Regions from separate parts of the Streptomyces sp. NPDC058864 genome, predicted to be linked through region 1. Evidence: riboswitches for the same ligand, from Rfam matches in the RefSeq annotation. Region 1 holds a riboswitch; the other holds the start of a gene.
What was found. Region 1 has a riboswitch for cobalamin ahead of ACFW3D_RS24865 (cobalamin biosynthesis protein). Riboswitches for the same ligand answer to the same signal wherever they lie in the genome.
Positions count from the first base shown of each region.

Region 2: another riboswitch for cobalamin. It lies ahead of ACFW3D_RS18395 (ribonucleoside-diphosphate reductase subunit alpha); the one in region 1 lies ahead of ACFW3D_RS24865 (cobalamin biosynthesis protein).

Region 1 covers NZ_JBHYMQ010000035.1:53,840-63,514, reverse strand. Annotated here, with positions in the region: gene ACFW3D_RS24875 (putative cobaltochelatase) at 1-872, opposite strand, end outside; gene ACFW3D_RS24870 (cobyric acid synthase) at 946-2,457, opposite strand; gene ACFW3D_RS24865 (cobalamin biosynthesis protein) at 2,454-3,440, opposite strand; cobalamin riboswitch at 3,495-3,621, opposite strand; gene ACFW3D_RS24860 (hypothetical protein) at 3,777-4,019, opposite strand; gene ACFW3D_RS24855 (inorganic phosphate transporter) at 4,057-5,274, opposite strand; gene ACFW3D_RS24850 (NAD(P)/FAD-dependent oxidoreductase) at 6,097-7,488, opposite strand; partial or broken gene ACFW3D_RS24845 (class II aldolase/adducin family protein) at 7,609-8,259, shown strand; gene ACFW3D_RS24840 (alpha/beta hydrolase family protein) at 8,481-9,593, shown strand.
Region 2 covers NZ_JBHYMQ010000021.1:30,502-40,176, forward strand. Annotated here, with positions in the region: gene ACFW3D_RS18365 (carbohydrate ABC transporter permease) at 1-671, opposite strand, end outside; gene ACFW3D_RS18370 (extracellular solute-binding protein) at 770-2,047, opposite strand; gene ACFW3D_RS18375 (GntR family transcriptional regulator) at 2,274-3,053, shown strand; gene ACFW3D_RS18380 (DUF3311 domain-containing protein) at 3,187-3,444, shown strand; gene mctP (monocarboxylate uptake permease MctP) at 3,441-5,072, shown strand; gene ACFW3D_RS18390 (GlxA family transcriptional regulator) at 5,130-6,101, opposite strand; cobalamin riboswitch at 6,350-6,508, shown strand; gene ACFW3D_RS18395 (ribonucleoside-diphosphate reductase subunit alpha) at 6,639-9,005, shown strand; gene ACFW3D_RS18400 (ribonucleotide-diphosphate reductase subunit beta) at 9,005-9,675, shown strand, end outside.

The sequences.
Region 1 (9,675 bases):
CAGGCGGCCAGGGCGGTCGCCGTGCGCGCCATGACGATGTCCGCGCGCATCCCGTCCACCTCGAAGGCCGCGCAGGTCGCGGCGATCTGGCGGAGCGCGCCGTCGCCGAGCGAGACCGAGGGCAGCAGCGCCCGTGCCGCCGCGATGCGCTCCCGCAGCCCCCGCTCCTCGCCCTGCCACACGGCGGCGAAGCCCGCCGGGTCCGCGTCGTGGGCGAGACGCCGCCGGACGACCTCCACCCGCTCGTCGGTGTCCCGCGAGGCCGCGACCTCCACGGTGAGGCCGAAGCGGTCGAGCAACTGCGGCCGCAGTTCGCCCTCTTCGGGGTTCATCGTGCCGACGAGGAGGAAGCGCGCCGCGTGGCGCACCGAGACGCCCTCGCGTTCGACGTAGGAGGCGCCCATGGCGGCCGCGTCCAGCAGCAGGTCCACCAGGTGGTCGTGGAGCAGGTTGACCTCGTCCACGTAGAGCACGCCGCGGTGCGCGTCGGCCAGCAGCCCCGGCTCGAAGGCCTTCACGCCCTCCGCCAGGGCCCGTTCGATGTCCAGGGCGCCGACGAGGCGGTCCTCGGACGCGCCGACCGGCAGCTCCACCATGCGCGCCGGCCGGCTCTCCGCGCCGGCGTCCGGCCCGTGCGGCCCGTCGGGGCACGCCGGGTCCGGTGCCGCCGGGTCGCAGCCGAAGCGGCAGCCGGGCACGACGTCCACGGGCGGCAACAGCGCTGACAGCGCCCGTACGGCGGTCGACTTGGCGGTGCCCTTCTCGCCGCGCACCAGCACACCGCCCACCGCCGGGCTGACCGCGTTCAGCAGCAGCGCCAGCCGCAGGTCCGCCATCCCGACGATCGCGGTGAAGGGGTAAGGGGTGCTCACGCGGCCTCCTGGGTCGAACGTTCGTTGCGGCGGTGGTCACGGACGGCCCGGCTGCGGGCCGTCGACGGGGTGCTCACGGCGCCCCCGGGGGGACGAAGGGCAGCCCCGCAGGGGGGCCCTGCTCGATCAGGCGGAGCAGGGCGGCGGTGTCGGCGTGTTCCTCGATCAGATCGCCCAGCCGGTCCAGTTGCTCCTCGCGGAGCGCGGCGAAGGAGGTGCCGGGGGCGGGCACGAAGCGCCGCCCCGCGGCCTCGGCGACCCGGCGCAGGAAGGCGCGGCGGAAGCCGTCGCTCTCCAGGGAGCCGTGCCAGTGGGTGCCCCAGACCGCGCCGGTGCGGCAGCCGTCCAGGAAGGGCTCGTCGCCGTCGCGGACGTCGGCCACACCGTGGTGGATCTCGTACCCCTCGACGGGTTCGCCGTACGCCTTCCCGGACGGCCGGGCCAGGGTCTTCCCGACGGCGAAGCGGACCCGTACCGGCAGCAGCCCGAGCCCGGGCACGGTTCCCGCCCGTGACTCGACGTCGTCCTCGATCGTCTCGCCGAGCATCTGGAAGCCGCCGCAGATCCCCAGCACCGGGCGGCCCTCGGCGGCCCGGCGCGCGATTGCGCCGGCCAGGCCGCGCTGCCGCAGCCACTCCAGGGCCCTGACCGTGCCGCGGGTGCCGGGCAGCACCACGAGGTCGGCGTCGGCGAGTTCCTCCGGCCGGTCGACGAAGCGGACGAGGACACCGGGCTCGGCTGCGAGCGCGTCCACGTCGGTGAAGTTCGACATCAGCGGGACCGCCGCGACGGCCACCCGCAGGACGTCCTCGCCGTGCGGCGGCGCCGTGTCCGACTCCCGGACGCTGCCGCGCAGCGACATCCGCAGCCCGTCCTCCTCGTCGATGCCGAGGCCGTGCCGGAACGGCAGCACCCCGTAGAAGCGGCGCCCGGTCAGCCCGCGCAGCATCTCGAGACCCGGCTCCAGCAGGGACACGTCGCCGCGGAACTTGTTGACCAGGTAGCCGCAGACCAGTTCCTGGTCCTCGGGGGCGAGCAGCGCCGTCGTCCCGAAGAACGAGGCGAAGACCCCGCCGCGGTCGATGTCGCCGACCACGACCACCGGGAGCCGGGCGGCCCGCGCCAGGCCCATGTTGACGATGTCGCCCCGCCGCAGGTTGATCTCGGCGGGGCTGCCCGCGCCCTCGCAGATCACCGCGTCGTACCGGCCGCGCAGCTCCTCCAGGCAGCCGGTGACGGTCTCCAGCAGCTGCGCGCGGCTCCCGTTGTGGTAACCGCGCGCGCTCATCTCGCCCACCGGCCGCCCCATCAGGACGACCTGGCTGGTGCGGTCCCCGCCGGGCTTGAGCAGCACCGGGTTCATCAGGGCCGAGGGCTCCACGCGCGCCGCCTGGGCCTGCATCGCCTGGGCGCGGCCGATCTCGGCGCCCTCGCGCGTCACGTACGAGTTCAGCGACATGTTCTGCGCCTTGAACGGCGCCACGGAGACGCCCTGCCGGGCCAGCCACCGGCAGATTCCCGCCGTGACGACGCTCTTGCCGGCGTCCGACGTGGTCCCGGCGACCAGCAGGCCCCCGCCCCTCATGAGTCCCTCCTCCGGGCGACCGCGCCCCACGCCAGGCGCCCGCCCACCGCGGCCGCCAGCGCCAGCGCGCCGACCCGCCGTGACAAGCGCGCCGCCCGTTCGATGTCCCGTACCTCCACCGGCCGGTTCCCCGCCCCCAGCACGGGCCGGTGCTCCACCCGCCCGCCATAGGCAAGCGTCCCCCCGAGGCGCACGCCCAACGCCCCCGCGAACGAGGCCTCCACGGGCCCGGCGTTCGGGCTCGGATGCAGGGGGCCGTCGCTGCGCCAGGTCCGCCAGGCCCCCCGGTGGTCGGGCCCGGCCAGCACCGCCAGCGCGGCGGTCAGCCGGGCACCGGGGTAGCCGGCCACGTCGTCCAGCCGGGCCGCGGCCCAGCCGAACCTGCGGTGTCGCGGCGACTTGTGACCGACCATCGCGTCGAGGGTGTTCACCGCCCGGAAGCCGACCAGCCCGGGGACGCCGCCCAGCGCGCCCCACACCAGAGCGCCCACGACGGCGTCCGAGGTGTTCTCCGCGACGGACTCCACGACCGCCCGCGCCAGTTGCGCCTCGTCCAGCGCCTGCGGGTCGCGGCCGCACAGATGGGGCAGCCGCTCGCGCGCGGCCTCCGTGTCGCCGGCGGACAGGGCGGTGCCGATGGCGCGCGCCTCCCGTACCAGGGAGGTCCCGCCGAGCACGGCCCAGGTCGCCGCCGCCGTCAGGGCGACGGACGCGGGGCCGGAACCGCGTGCCGCGCGCTGGAGCCCCGCCGCGGCCACCACCGCGCCGCCCGCGCACAGCGCGGTGTGGAGGGCGCCCCGGCCGCGGTGGTCGCGCCACAGCGCGCGCTCCAGCCGGGCGGCGGCGCTCCCGAACACCGCCACGGGGTGTCCGCGGCGGGGGTCGGCGAGGGCGAGGTCGGCGAGCCAGCCGAGGGCGGCACCGGCGGCGAACGCGCACGGCGCCACGGCGCCGGTGTCGGGTGAACGGCCGGAGCCGCGCATCGCAGGAGTCCTCACTCAGGGTCCGCGCCCTGGTTCGACGTGACCGGCGACGAGAGTCTCCTGGCTCCCGGATCGGCGGCACCCCCGGCCTTCCAGCCCTTCGTCAGGGCCGTGGCCATGGGCGGGGGTCCGCTCCCCGGTGACAGTGGCGGGACCGCGCCGGATTCGCACCGGACTTCCTCTCCTGCCGCCGTTTGGCGGTTCCGATACCACCACGCCCCGCTCCGGCCCGTCAACTCACCGCGACAGCCTGTGGAAAAGAAGAAACCCCAGCTCACGGCCGGAAAGCCGGGAGCTGAGGTCAACTTCACACCGCGGTGCGCGGGGACGTGCGGGTCAGGCGACGATCAGGTAGATCCCGTACGCCACCGCCGCCGCGCACAGCGCGAAGCACAGGTAGGCGCCGGTGCGGGCCAGGGCGGTCGAGCCGCCCGCGGCGGAGGTCCCCGCCGCGCCGCCGGCGGCGGTGCCCTGCTTGGACAGGCCGACGATGCCGAGGGTGAACAGGCCGACGAGTCCGACGGTCACGGCGAGGCTGACGCCGAAGACGGAGCCGAGGGCAGCCCAGTCGATGTGCATGGTGCTGGTTCCTTCCGGGGCCGGTGCGGCGCCGCCGTCAGGCGGAGGCCTTGGCGGGGTCGGTGTCGGCGGCGGTCACGGTCAGGCCCGCCGGCGGCGGGATGACGGCGGCGATGGCGGAGGTGATGACGCCCGGCTCCTCGGCGTTGCCGTGGGCGTCGTTGACGTTGGTGTGGTCGACGGGCTTGCGGCGGGAGGCGATCCAGATCGCGGTGCAGGCGGCCAGCGCCAGGACGGCGACCGCCGTGACGCCCCAGTCGCCCCGGTCGGCCAGGAGCGCGGCGCCCGCGGCGACCAGACCCGCGGCCGGCAGGGTGAGCCCCCACGCGGCGAACATCCGGCCCGCGGTGCTCCAGCGGACGACGCCGCCCTTGCGGCCGACGCCGGCGCCCATGACGGAGCCGGAGCAGACCTGCGTGGTGGAGAGCGAGAAGCCGAGGTGCGAGGAGGCCAGGATGACGGTCGCGGCGCCGGTCTGGGCGGCGAAGCCCTGCGGCGGCTGGATGTCGGTGATGCCCTTGCCCATGGTGCGGATGATCCGCCAGCCACCGATGAAGGTGCCGAGGGCGATGGCCATGCCGGCCGACACGATGACCCACAGCGGCGGGTCGGAGTCGGGGGCGACCACGTTGCCCGCGATCAGGGCGAGGGTGATGACACCCATGGTCTTCTGTGCGTCGTTGGTGCCGTGCGCGAGGGAGACCAGACCGGCCGAGGCGATCTGCCCGGCCCGGTACCCCTTGGCGGTGGCGGCCGGGTCGGCGTTGCGGCCGATGCGGTAGGTCAGGCGGGTCGCCAGCATGGCGGCCACACCAGCCACCACCGGGGCGCAGACGGCCGGGATCAGGACCTTCATGACGACCGCGTCACCGTTGATCGAGCCGAATCCGGCCGAGGCGACGGAGGCGCCGATGAGGCCGCCGAAGAGGGCGTGGGAGGAACTGGAGGGGAGGCCCGCCAGCCAGGTCAGCAGGTTCCAGACGATCGCGCCGACGAGCCCCGCGAAGATCACTTCGGGCTTGATGCCCGCGCTCTCGTCGAGGATGCCGCCGGAGATCGTCTTCGCCACCTCGACGGAGAGGAAGGCGCCGACGAGGTTGAGCACGGCGGACATGGCCACCGCCGTCTTGGGCTTGAGCGCGCCAGTGGAGATGGTGGTCGCCATCGCATTGGCGGTGTCGTGGAAACCGTTCGTGAAGTCGAACACGAGTGCGGTAATGATCACGATTCCGATCAGGAGCGTGATGTGTTCCATTGACCCAGGCATTCGTTCGATCGGACAGTGGCGGTGGCGACCGTACGGAGTCTGGATGAACGGAAGGTGAACGAGGGGCGGCGCGGCGGTGCCAGTGCGTGCGGGGGGTGTGGGGCGGGCTGCGTTTCGTCCTGTAATCAATGCTTCTGTGACCCTTTGCCGAGCCTTCCTGGTGCGGAGGAAGAGATCCTGGTCACGAGGGGTCATACGCGGCGGATCCGTGCGGGTTCGTCTCGCGCTCTGCGGGCGCAAAGCGGCGGGCTGCGGACGGGGAGGGTGGGCGGCCGGGGCTCGTCGGTGTGCGCGGGTGGGTGCGTGGTTCGGGTTCAGGCGCCGGAGCGGGGTCGGTTGTTCGTCTGGTTCCGGTCTCGTTGCTGTCCGCGGGTGCAGATGGCCGGTGACCACGCCCACCGTCCGCGGGTGGCGGGCCCGCCGTAACCGGCGTCCGCGGGTGCTTCCCCGACATCGGGCTCTGTTTCGACGTGTATGCCGGTGAAAGCGGGCCTGATCTCCCGCCGACCGCCCGGCAGCACCCCGAATCACCCGCAGTCGCGGGTAACGGCGGGCGCGCCCACCACCGGCAGCAGGCGTGGAAGCGGCCATCTGCACCCGCGGACGGCAACGAGACCCGAGGCAACCGGAAAGGAAATCCGCTCCGGCGCCTGAACCCGGCCACGCGCCGACCCGCACACGCCGACGAGCCCCGGCGGCCCACCTCCCCATCCGCAGCCGGCAGCCCTGCGCCCGAAGGGCGCGAGACGGCGGGGCAGCCGAACCACCGGCGCGGCACCCGCCGGGGCCGCACGTACCGGCCGAATCCCCTTAGTGGCGGCCCGAAATGCGGTCCGCGATGCGGGCCACCCGGTCGGTCTCCGCGCTCCGCCCGGCCTGCTCGCGCCGGTCGGCGGCGCGGTAGGCCGCGTACAGGCCGTGCACCCCGATCCAGCGGAAGGGCTCGGGCTCCCAGCGGCGCACGCGGTGGTGCACCCAGGGCAGGGCGGTCAGTTCGGTGCCGTGCGCCTGGCCGGAGTCCAGCTGGACGAGGTCCCGCAGCGTTCGCGCCGCGAGGTTCGCCGTCGCCACGCCGCTGCCCACGTAGCCGCCCGCCCAGCCGAGGCCGGTGGAGCGGTCCAGCTCGACGGTCGCGCACCAGTCACGCGGCACGCCGAGCACCCCGGACCAGGCGTGGTCGATCGCCACCCGCCCCGTCGCCGGGAAGAAGCGCACCAGGATGTCGCGGAGCGCCTCGACCGTCGCCGCCTGCGTGCGGCCGTCGTTGTCCGTGCGGGAGCCGAAGCGGTACGGCACCCCGCGGCCGCCGATGGCGATCCGGTCGTCGGCGGTGCGCTGCGCGTACATGTACGCGTGCGCCATGTCGCCGAGAGCCTCCCGGCCCTCCCAGCCGATGGTCTCCCAGACCTCCCCGGGCAGCGGCTCCGTCACGATCATCGAGGAGTTCATCGGCAGCCACGACCGCTTCTGGCCCTTGAGCGAGGCGGTGAAGCCCTCCGTGCAGCGCAGTACGTAGGGGGCGCGCACGGTCCCGAACGGCGTGACCGCGTGCTTCGGCCGGATCTCGGTCACCGGGGTCGACTCGTGGACGACGACGCCGAGTGCCTCCACCGTCCGGGCCAGCCCCTGCACCAGCTTCACCGGCTGGATGCGCGCCCCGTGCGGCGTCCAGGTGCCGCCGGCCGTCCCGGCGACCCGGATCCGCGCGGCGGACTCGGCCGCGCCCAGCAGCAGACGGTCCTTCTCGCCCAAGGCGACCTCGGTCTCGTGGAACGCCCTGAGCCGGGCCAGCTGCGCGGGGGAGTACGCGACCTCCAGCACCCCGCCCTTGTGGACGTCGGCGTCGATGCCCTCCTCGGCGGCGACCCGGATCACCTCGTCCACGGTCCCGTTCATCGCGCGCTGCAACGCCACAGCGGCCTCGCGGCCGTGCCGCGCGGCGTAGCGGTCGCGGCCCGCGATGCCGTTGTACAGCCAGCCGCCGTTGCGGCCGGAGGCGCCGTAGCCGCAGAAGCGCTGCTCCAGGACGACGATCCGCAGGAAGGGCACGGCCTTCTTCAGGTAGTAGGCGGTCCACAGTCCGGTGTAGCCGCCCCCGACGATGCACACGTCGGCGGTGGTGTCCCCGGGCAGCGGTTCACGCGGCACCGGGAGCCCTGACTTCGCGTACCAGAAGGAGATGCCGCCGTTGACGGTGGTCATGGTGCTGCCCCTGCAATTCGTATGCGTGATCGGTCCGGAAGCTGTGCGGGGACGTTACTGTGCCCCGAGAGCGGGCGGCAACGGCCAACCTGTCAGGATCAGCGCTCGGAGGTGGCACGGATGTCGGTGCGGAACACGGTGGCGCGGGCCTGGACGGAGCTGGTGGACACTGCCCGCCGCTCCGTCGACGACGGTCTCGTGGTCGGTACGTCCGGCAACGTGTCGGTGCGGGTGGGCGACGACCTCGTGCTCGTCACCCCCAGCGGGGTGCCCTACCACCGTCTCGGCCCGGAGGACACGGTCGGTGTCGGCTTGGACGGCAAGCAGGTGCTCGGCGCGCTGCGCCCGACGAGCGAGCTGGCGATGCACCTGGCGATCTACCGGCACACCGACGCGGGCGCCGTCGTGCACACCCACGCCGTGCACGCCACCGCCGTCTCCACGCTCCTCTACGAACTGCCCGCCATCCACTACATGGCCGCGGCGCTGGGAGGCCGGATACGCGTAGCCGACTACGCGACCTACGGCAGCGAGGAACTGGCCGCCAACGTCCTGCGCGCGCTCCGCGACCGCACCGGCTGCCTGCTGCGCAACCACGGCACCATCGTCTACGGCGACGACCTCGAGCAGGCCTACGACCGCACCGCCCAGCTGGAGTGGATGTGCCAGGTCTGGCTCGCCGCCCGCTCGGTGGCCGGGTTCTCGCCCTCGCTGCTCTCCAAGCGCGAACTCGCCCGCGTCGCCGAGAGGCTGCGCCAGTACGGCCAGCCCGGGGACGAGGCGGCGGAGCAGCACGAAGGGCACGGGGCCGGCGACGCGTACGAGGTCCAGGGCGCGCACGAAGGCCACGGGGAGCGCGGGGAGCACGGCGAGCACCGGGCCGTCCGCGCCGACGTCCCCCGGCCCCGCGCGGCCCACGAGGACGAGCGCGACTGAGCCCGGACGGCTCCGCCCACTGGCCGCCCCCGCCGAGCGCGCGGAGACTGGAAGGGATGCGCCTCACCACCGCGGCGGCCCTCGCCGCCACGACAGCGTTCGGTGCCGGGGCGGCCGCGGTGGCGGCCGGGCGGCACGTCTCCGGGCTTGCCCTGAGGCCGACCTCGAACGGCGTCGACCCGGACCCGCTCACCGTCCACGCGGTGACCGGGCAGGACATCACCCTCACCCGCACCCTCGGCACCGCGCGGCGCGGCGTGCACGGCCTGATCGCCGCCGGGGTGCACGTCACCGTCGGCGAGGTGCTGTCCACGGCCCCGGACTCGGTGACCCGCCGTCTGGTGCGGATCAACCGCGGCGCCGTCGCGCAGGGCGACCAGGTGCGGCTCACCCCGCAGGTGCACATCGGGACCCCGCGCTCCGCCCTCGGCCTGGAGTACCGGGACGCCGAGATCCCCGCCGAACTCGGGCTGCTGCCCGCCTGGTTCGTGCCCGGCGCCCGTGACACCTGGGTCGTGCTCGCGCACGGCCTCGGCACCTCCCGTGAGCTCGGCATGAACCTCATGGCGTTCCTGGCCAAACTGCGGTTGCCCGTCCTGGCGTTCTCCTACCGCAACGACGCCGGAGCGCCGCCCTCGTGGGACGGCATCGGCCACCTCGGCGACTCCGAATGGCGCGACCTCGACGCCGCCATGCGCTTCGCGGTCCGGCACGGCGCCCGCCGGCTGGTGCTGCACGGCTGGTCCACCGGCGCGACGATGGCGCTCCGGGCGGCCTGCCACTCCCCGCTGCGCGCCCTGGTGTCCGGGATGGTGCTGGACTCCCCGGTGCTGGACTGGCAGAACACGGTCCGCGCCGCCGCCGCCGCACGGGGCGCGCCCCGCGCACTGCTGCCGCTGGGCGTGCGCGCCACCGAGGGCCGCACCGGGCTGCACGCGGAGCGGATAGCCGAGGCCGCCCACCCGGAACGGCTGGACGTCCCCGCGCTCGTCTTCCACGGGCCCGACGACACGCTCGCCCCCTGGGGGCCGTCCCGCCAACTGGCCCGGCAGCGCCCGGACCTGGTCACGCTGCACGCCGTCAGCGGCGCCGCGCACGCGGCCATGTGGAACGCCAACCCCTCAACATACGAGGAGGCGCTCCGGCGCTTCCTCACACCCCTCCTCTGAGGCCTTCCCTACGTGGTCTTTATGTCCCAACAAAGGCGGATCTCTCCCTTCAATTCGGGCACGGTCCGTCACGGTAAGGGGA
Region 2 (9,675 bases), on a different contig from region 1:
GCGCCGTCCATGCGGGCGGCCTCCTCCAGTTCCCTGGGCACCTGGGTGAGGCCCGCGTGCAGGGTGATGGCGACGAACGGGATGGCGCCCCAGACCACCATGAGGGTGATGACGAGGAAGCCCTGCTTGGTGTCGGTGAACCAGTTGTGGCCGCTGAAGTCGGCCCCCGGCAGCCGGCTGAGCAGCCAGTTGAGGACGCCGTAGTCGCTGTCGAACATCCACTTGAAGATGGTGATGGCGACGACCACGGGCATCGCCCAGCTCGCCACCAGCACGATGTTGATCAGCGCCTTGACCCAGGGCGAGACCCGCTGCATCAGCAGCGCCACGCCCATCCCGACGACGAGCGTGAGCAGCACCGCCGCGAGGGTGAAGAGCAGCGTGCGCAGGACGACGCCCCAGAAGACCGAGTCCCCCAGGACGTGGGTGTAGTTGGCGAATCCCTGCCAGTCGCCGGGCAGTCCCTGCCAGAGCTCGGCCTGGCCGAACTGCTTGAAGGAGAGGGTGACCAGCCGGACCAGCGGATAGCCGAGGACCAGCAGCAGGACGCCGATGGTCGGCGCGAGCAGGGTCCACGGGAGCGCGGCTCCGCCGAAGCGGCGTGGCCTGCGGCCCGGTCCCCCCGGCCGCGGGCGCGGCACCTTGTCCAGCGGTGTGTCAACGGCACTCATCATGTGCTCCTCGGGTACTCCAGTCCCTGGCGTCGCACCGGGGCCGGCCGCCCTGGGGCGGCCGGCCGGCGTCGATCACTGTGTTGCCCGTGTGCCGGTCAGCCGGCGTTGATCACCGCGTTGATCTGCTCGTCCGCGGACTTGGTCGCGTCCTCGATGGACGCCTTGCCGACGGCGATGTCGTTCAGCATGTTCTGCAGGATCTGCTTCTTCTCGACCTGCAGCCAGCCCGGGGCGGTCGGGACGAACCAGGTGTTCTCGTTGGCCCGGGCGGAGGCCGCCGTCGCCGGGTCGTCCTTCAGCGGGGCGAGCAGCGACTTGGCGTTGGGCAGGTTGCCCTTGGCGACGAGGACCTTCTGGGCCGCGCTGTCCGTGAAGCCGTCGATCCAGTCGGCGGCGAGGTCCTGCGCGGCGGACTTGGCCGGGATGACCAGGTCGGAGCCGCCGATGAAGTTCGGCAGCAGTTCGCCGTTGGGGCCGGGCAGCGCGAAGGCCTCCAGGGTGTCCTTGAGCTTGCCGGTCTTGTCGGTCTTGGGGTCGGCGGCGGCGGAACGCTCCCAGCTGGCGCCGTAGATGAGCGCGGACTTGCCCTGGCCGTAGACGATGTAACGGTCCGACTCGTCCTTGTTCTTGTCGCCGTGGAAGTACTTGTCCAGGACGGACTTCCAGGTCTTCAGCCCCTCGATGGACTTGGGGTCGGAGAGGGTGGCGGTCCACTTGCCGCCGTCCTCCTTGGCGACGTCGCCGCCGGCGTCCTTGACGAAGGCCAGCGCGGTGTACCAGTCGCGGCTGGGCTGGTACCAGGAGGAGAACTTGTCGCCGTTCTTCTTCTGGATCTTGTCGAGGGCGTCGGTCAGCTCGGCCCAGGTGGTCGGCGTCTTGGTGACGCCGGCCGCCTTGGCGACGTCCTTGCGCCAGATGCCGACGCGGGCACCGGCGTAGTAAGGCACGCCGTAGGTCTTGCCGTTGTACGTCACGGAGCCCTCGAGGGCGTCCAGCCAGTCGCCGGAGTTCTCGAACTTGCTCTTGTCGATGGGGGCGAAGGCGCCCTTGACCAGGTAGCCGAGGGTCTCGGTGTTGCCCATCTCGACGACGTCCGGCACCTTCTTGGTGGCGAGGACGGCGTCGAGCTTCTGGTTCTTGGCGGTCCACTCGTAGTACTCGTGACGGACCTTCACGCCCTTGTGCTTGGCCGCGAACGCGTCGTCCGCCTGCTTCACCAGCTCGGGCCAGTTCTTCTGTGCGTCGACCGTCAGCCAGACGGTGATCTCCTTCGGCGCCGAGGCCTTGTCGGAGCCCTTGTCGTCCGAACCGCAGGCCGCAACGCCGGCGACCATGACGGCGACACCGATCGCCGCGATCAGCTTGCGCTTCACAACACCCTCCCCAGGGCAGTGAGTACAAAGTGGTGTAGACCAGTGACCCGAAGCTTGGCCTAGACCTTTAGGGGTGTCAAGGGTGTATAAGAGCACCGGACGCGTCCGTTACCGGACCGACATCTGGGCTCGTAACGCGATATGAGCCCTGGCCGTGCCACCATGTGAGCCGCGAATGACGGAGGAGCCGGTGACGGCAGCACGACAGCACTCGGGAGCAGAGGCGATGGAGACCGACGGCGAGGCCGGCACGGCGGTGACGGAGACCGCGGAGGCGGCCGGGGCCGCGGCCGGACGGACCGCACGGGTGCCCAAGTACTACGGCCTGAAGCGCCATCTGCTCGAACTGACCCAGACGATGCCCCCCGGTTCCCCGGTGCCGCCGGAGCGCACCCTGGCCGCCGAGTTCGACACCTCGCGCACCACCGTGCGGCAGGCGCTGCAGGAACTGGTGGTCGAGGGCCGGCTGGAGCGCATCCAGGGCAAGGGCACCTTCGTCGCCAAGCCCAAGGTCTCCCAGGCGCTGCAACTCACCTCGTACACCGAGGACATGCGCGCCCAGGGGCTGGAGCCGACCTCCCAGCTGCTCGACATCGGCTACATCACCGCCGACGACCGGCTGGCGGAACTGCTGGACATGAAGGCCGGCGGCCGCGTGCTGCGCATCGAGCGCCTGCGCCTGGCGAACGGCGAGCCGATGGCCATCGAGACCACCCACCTGTCGGCCAAGCGCTTCCCCGCACTGCGCCGCAGCCTGGCGAAGTACACCTCGCTCTACACCGCGCTGGCCGAGGTCTACGACGTCCGGCTCGCCGAGGCGGAGGAGACCATCGAGACCTCGCTCGCCACCCCGCGGGAGGCGGGCCTGCTGGGCACGGACGTGGGGCTGCCGATGCTGCTGCTGTCCCGGCACTCGATCGACACCGGCGGCGAGCCGGTGGAGTGGGTGCGCTCGGTCTACCGCGGCGACCGCTACAAGTTCGTGGCGCGCCTGCAACGACCGTAACCCCCGCGCGGTTCCCGGGCCTTGTAGATCGTTTCCATACCGCAATGCGGGCAGGTAGTGACGTGCCTCCCGTCCTGACTCTAGATTGCCTGCGCATTACACAGGAGTAAGAGATCAGGACGGAGCCGTAGCAATGTCCGAACCATCCGGAACCTCCGGGCGGCCACCGGTGGTCACCACCACCCGCGTGATCGCCGGTGTCTGCCTCGTCATCCCCTTCGTCGCCATGCTCTGGGTCGGCTCGTACGCAAAGCTGACCCCGGAGTTCATCGGCATCCCGTTCTTCTACTGGTACCAGATGCTGTGGGTGTTCCTGTCCTCCGGACTGACGTACACCGCGTACGTCCTGGTCCGCCGTGAGGAGCGGGCACGGAAGGAGGTGGCGAAGTGAAGGACGGGGTCAACGGCGTCGCGCTCGGCGTCTTCATCTTCTTCTTCCTGGTCGTCACGGTCCTGGGCTTCCTCGCCGCGCGCTGGCGCAGGGCGGAGAACGCGCTGCACCTGGACGAGTGGGGCCTGGGCGGCCGCAGCTTCGGCGGCTGGATCACCTGGTTCCTGCTGGGCGGTGACCTGTACACGGCCTACACCTTCGTGGCGGTGCCGGCGGCGGTCTACGCGGCGGGCGCGTCCGGCTTCTTCGCCGTGCCGTACACGATCCTGGTCTACCCGCTGGTCTTCACCTTCCTGCCGCGGCTGTGGTCGGTGTCGCACAAGCACGGCTACGTCACCACCTCAGACTTCGTGCGCGGGCGCTTCGGCTCCAAGGGCCTGTCGCTGGCGGTGGCGGTCACCGGCATCCTCGCCACGATGCCGTACATCGCGCTGCAGCTGGTGGGCATCCAGGCCGTCCTGGACGTGATGGGCGTGGGCGGCGGCGAGTCGTCCAACTGGTTCATCAAGGACCTCCCGCTGCTGATCGCCTTCGGTGTACTGGCGGCCTACACCTACTCCTCCGGCCTGCGGGCACCGGCGCTGATCGCGTTCGTCAAGGACACGCTGATCTACATCGTCATCGCGGTGGCGATCATCTACATCCCGATCAAGCTGGGCGGCTTCGACGACATCTTCGCCAAGGCCGGCGACGCCTACTCCCAGGTCAACCCCGCCACCGGCAAGCCGCGCGGATCCCTGGCCCCGGGCGACACCGCCCAGTGGGCGTACGGCACGCTGGCGCTGGGCTCGGCGCTCGCGCTGTTCATGTACCCGCACTCGATCACGGCCGTGCTCTCCAGCCGCAGCCGTGACGTCATCCGCCGCAACACCACCGTGCTGCCGCTGTACTCGCTGATGCTCGGCCTGCTGGCGATGCTCGGCTTCATGGCGCTGGCCAGCGGCGTGGGCGCCGGGATCACCGGCTACAACGGCCAGCTGGCGATCCCGCAGCTGTTCGAGAACATGTTCCCGTCCTGGTTCGCGGGCGTGGCCTTCGCCGCGATCGGCATCGGCGCGCTGGTGCCGGCGGCGATCATGTCGATCGCCGCGGCCAACCTCTTCACCCGCAACATCTACAAGGACTTCATCAAACCGGACGCCACCCCCGCGCAGGAGACCCAGGTCTCCAAGGTGGTCTCGCTGCTGGTCAAGGTCGGCGCCCTGGTCTTCGTCCTCACCATGGACAAGACGGTCGCGATCAACTTCCAGCTGCTGGGCGGCATCTGGATCCTGCAGACCTTCCCGGCCCTGGTGGGCGGCCTGTTCACCCGCTGGTTCCACCGCTGGGCACTGCTGGCGGGCTGGGCGGTCGGCATGGTCTACGGCACCTGGGTGGCGTACGGCGTGGCCAGCCCGACCCAGAAGCACTTCGGCGGCTCCTCCGACACCATCCCGGTCATCGGCCAGATCGGCTACATCGGACTGACCGCCTTCGTGCTCAACGTGGTGGTCACCGTCGTGCTCACCTTCGTCCTCCGGGCCCTCAAGGCCCCCGAGGGCGTGGACGAGACCGCCAAGTCCGACTTCACGGCCGACGCCGGCGACCCGGGCGTGGAGAAGGACCTGCCGGTGGTCGCCGGTCACTGACCGCCGCACCGGCCACGGTCACGGGCCGCCGCCCTGGGACGGGGCGGTGGCCCGTCGTCATGCGGTGCGGGCCGGTTCCGGGCAGCGGAAGGTGCGGCGGTACGCCTGCGGGGTGGTGCCCACCCAGCGGGCGAAGTGGTGGCGCAGGGTCGCCGCGTTGCCGAACCCGGCACGCGCGGCGACGGCGTCCACCGTCACGTCGGTGCCCTCCAGCAGCTCCCGTGCCAGCAGCACCCGCTGGCCCAGCAGCCAGCGGTAGGGCGTCGTGCCGGTCTCCTGCTGGAAGCGGCGGGCGAAGGTGCGCGGCGACATGTGCGCCCGGGCGGCCAGTTCGTCGACGGTGACCTCGCGGTCCAGGTGGCGTTCCATCCACGCCAGGACCTCGCCCACGGTGTCGCAGCGGGTGCGCGGCAGCGGGCGGTCGACGTACTGCGCCTGGCCGCCCTCCCGGTGCGGGGGCACCACCATGCGCCGGGCGATGGCGTTGGCCACGTCGCTGCCCTGCTCCTTGCGGACCAGGTGCAGGCAGGCGTCGATCCCGGCGGCGGTGCCGGCCGAAGTGATCACCGGGTCCTCGTCCACATACAGCACGTCGGGCTCGACCCGTATCCGGGGGTGACGCCGCGCCAGCTCCTCCGCGTGCCGCCAGTGGACGGCGCAGCGGCGGCCGTCCAGCAGACCGGCGGCGGCCAGCACGAAGACGCCCGAGCAGACGCTGAGCACCCGCGCCCCGCGCTCCACGGCGCGGTTCAGCGCGTCCAGCAGCTCCGGCGGGTACTCCCGGTGCACATAGGAGTCGCCGGCGGGCACCGCGACCAGGTCGGCCTCCTCCAGCCGTTCCAGGCCGTGCCGGGTGCCGATGGTGAACCCGGCGGGGGACGTCAGCGTCGGCCCCGCCGCGGAGGCGACGGCGAAGTCGTAGACCGGCAGGCCGTCGTCCGAGCGGTCGATTCCGAACACCTCGCAGACCACCCCCAGTTCGAAGGGATGGACACCGTCGAGCAGGACCACGGCCACGTTCTGCAGCATGCGTCCAGGATGGCAGAGACGCGGCCGCGGCGGTGGCAGGATTTCGAGGTAGTGCGTCAGTCCTGCCACTCCCGGCGGCGCTGCGCGAGGAGCAGAGTCGAAGGCATGGAAACCTTCCTCGCCACCGTCACCGCACTGGTCTTCTTCCTGGCCCTGGCCTTCGCCGCCCTGACCGGGCACGTCCACGACTCCCGCGACGGCCACGACTGGCAGCGGTGAGCCCCTCGCTCTGTAACCGCATCGACACAACATCTGGTGGTGTCATGGGCGGGCGCCACTAGATGTATGCTCAACTCCGCTGTCGCCGCAGGGGAAGCCGGTGGGAATCCGGGACTGCCCCGCAACGGTGTGCGGGCGCCTGGAGGCTGCCCGCGAGTCCGAGTACCTGCCGACGGCACCGTCCGGCGCGCCGTCCGGACGGTGAAGTGTCCGGGCCTCGCGGGTTGGGCCGGCGGACGCGCCGCGGCATGCCCTGGCCTGCCCTGCGTGCGCCCCGTCGCTCCTCCGCGTCGCCGCCGTACGAGGGAGAGAGCACACGTGACCATCGCGCCCGCCGCACCCGCCACCGCATCGGACCCTGCCTCAACCGGGGCCGAACTGCTGCGCACCCTGACGGAACTGACCGCAGACCTCCCCGACACCGACCCCGGCCGGGTCGCCGCCGCCGCGCTGCGCGGCCGCAGCGCCGCCGCGGACGAGGCGGAACTGCGGGCGCTGGCCACCGAGGCCGCCGCCGGGCTCATCGCGGAGGACCCGCAGTACTCGCGGCTCGCCGCCCGTCTGCTCACCCTCGCCATCGCCGACGAGGCGGCCGGCGAGGGCGCGGTCTCCTTCTCGGCGTCGATCGCGGTGGGCCACCGCGAGGGCCTGATCGCCGACGGCACCGCCGCCTTCGTGGCCGAGCACGCCGGACGGCTGGACGCGCTGGTCGAGGGCGCGCTCGCCGACGGCGCCGACGACCGCTTCGGCTACTTCGGCCTGCGCACCCTGCACAGCCGCTACCTGCTGCGCCACCCGATCACCCGCCAGGTCATCGAGACCCCGCAGCACTTCATGCTGCGGGTCGCCTCCGGCCTGGCCGAGGACGGCACCGGCCGCTCGGTCGACGAGGTCGCGGCGCTCTACGGCCTGATGAGCCGGCTGGACTACCTGCCCAGCTCCCCCACGCTCTTCAACTCCGGCACCCGGCACCCGCAGATGTCCTCCTGCTACCTGCTGGACTCCCCGCTGGACGAGCTGGACTCCATCTACGACCGCTACCACCAGGTGGCCCGGCTGTCGAAGCACGCCGGAGGCATCGGACTGTCCTACTCCCGCATCCGCTCCCGCGGCTCGCTGATCCGCGGCACCAACGGGCACTCCAACGGCATCGTCCCGTTCCTGCGCACCCTCGACGCCTCCGTCGCCGCCGTGAACCAGGGCGGCCGCCGCAAGGGCGCGGCCTGCGTCTACCTGGAGACCTGGCACGCGGACCTCGAGGAGTTCCTGGAGCTGCGCGACAACACCGGCGAGGAGGCGCGCCGCACCCACAACCTCAACCTGGCGCACTGGATCCCGGACGAGTTCATGCGCCGCGTCGACAGCGACGGCACCTGGTCGCTGTTCTCCCCCGCCGACGTGCCCGAGCTCGTCGACCTGTGGGGCGAGGAGTTCGACGCCGCCTACCGCAAGGCCGAGGCGGCCGGCCTGGCCCGCAAGACCCTCCCGGCGCGCGAGCTGTACGGCCGCATGATGCGCACCCTGGCGCAGACCGGCAACGGCTGGATGACCTTCAAGGACGCGTCCAACCGCACCGCCAACCAGACCGCCGAGCCCGGCCGCGTGATCCACTCCTCCAATCTCTGCACGGAGATCCTGGAGGTCACGGACGACGGCGAGACCGCGGTCTGCAACCTCGGCTCGGTCAACCTCGGCGCGTTCGTGGGCGACGACGGCTCGATCGACTGGGAGCGGCTGGACGCCACCGTCCGCACCGCCGTGACCTTCCTCGACCGCGTCGTGGACATCAACTTCTACCCGACCTCCCAGGCCGCCTCCTCCAACGAGCGCTGGCGTCCGGTGGGCCTGGGCGCGATGGGCCTGCAGGACGTCTTCTTCAAGCTGCGGCTGCCCTTCGACTCCGCCGAGGCCAAGGCGCTCTCCACGAAGATCGCCGAGCGCATCATGCTCGCCGCGTACGAGGCCTCCTGCGACCTCGCCGAGCGCCACGGCCCGCACCCGGCCTGGTCGCAGACCCGTGCCGCCCGCGGCGTGCTGCACCCGGACCACTACGACACCGAGGAGAACTGGCCCGAGCGCTGGGAGGCGCTGCGCGCCCGCGTCGCCGCCACCGGCATGCGCAACTCGCTGCTGCTGGCCATCGCCCCGACCGCCACCATCGCCTCGATCGCGGGCGTGTACGAGTGCATCGAGCCGCAGGTCTCCAACCTCTTCAAGCGCGAGACGCTCAGCGGCGAGTTCCTGCAGGTCAACTCCTACCTGGTGGCCGACCTGAAGAAGCTCGGCGTCTGGGACGCGCAGACCCGCGACGCGCTGCGCGAGTCCAACGGCTCCGTCGACGGCTTCAACTGGATCCCCGCGGACGTGCGCGAGCTGTACCGCACCGCCTGGGAGCTCCCGCAGCGCGCCCTGATCGACATGGCCGCGGCCCGCACCCCCTACCTCGACCAGAGCCAGTCGCTCAACCTCTTCATGGCCTCGCCCACCATCGGCAAGCTCAGCTCGATGTACGCGTACGCCTGGAAGCAGGGCCTGAAGACGACGTACTACCTGCGCTCCCGTCCGGCGACCCGCATCGCGCAGTCCGCCCGCGCGGCGGCCCCGATCCCCGTGCAGGCGACGCCCGACGCGGACGCGATCGCCTGCTCCCTTGAGAACCCCGAGTCCTGCGAGGCCTGCCAGTGATGAGCTCCACCAAGAACCTGCTCGACCCGGGCTTCGAGCTGACGCTGCGTCCGATGCGCTACCCGGACTTCTACGAGCGCTACCGCGACGCGATCAAGAACACCTGGACCGTGGAGGAGGTCGACCTCCACTCCGACGTCGCGGACCTCGCCAAGCTCTCCCCCGGCGAGCAGCACATGATCGGCCGGCTGGTGGCGTTCTTCGCCACCGGCGACTCGATCGTCGCCAACAACCTCGTGCTGACGCTGTACAAGCACATCAACTCCCCCGAGGCGCGGCTGTACCTGTCGCGGCAGCTCTTCGAGGAGGCCGTGCACGTCCAGTTCTACCTGACGCTGCTCGACACCTACCTGCCCGATCCCGAGGAGCGCGCGGCCGCGTTCGCGGCCGTGGAGAACATCCCCTCCATCCGCGAGAAGGCGCAGTTCTGCTTCCGCTGGATGGACTCGGTGGAGTCCATCGACCGCCTGGAGACCAGGGAGGACCGCCGTCGCTTCCTGCTCAACCTGATCTGCTTCGCGGCCTGCATCGAGGGCCTGTTCTTCTACGGCGCCTTCGCCTACGTCTACTGGTTCCGCTCGCGCGGCCTGCTGCACGGGCTCGCCACCGGCACCAACTGGGTGTTCCGCGACGAGTCGATGCACATGGACTTCGCGTTCCACGTCGTCGA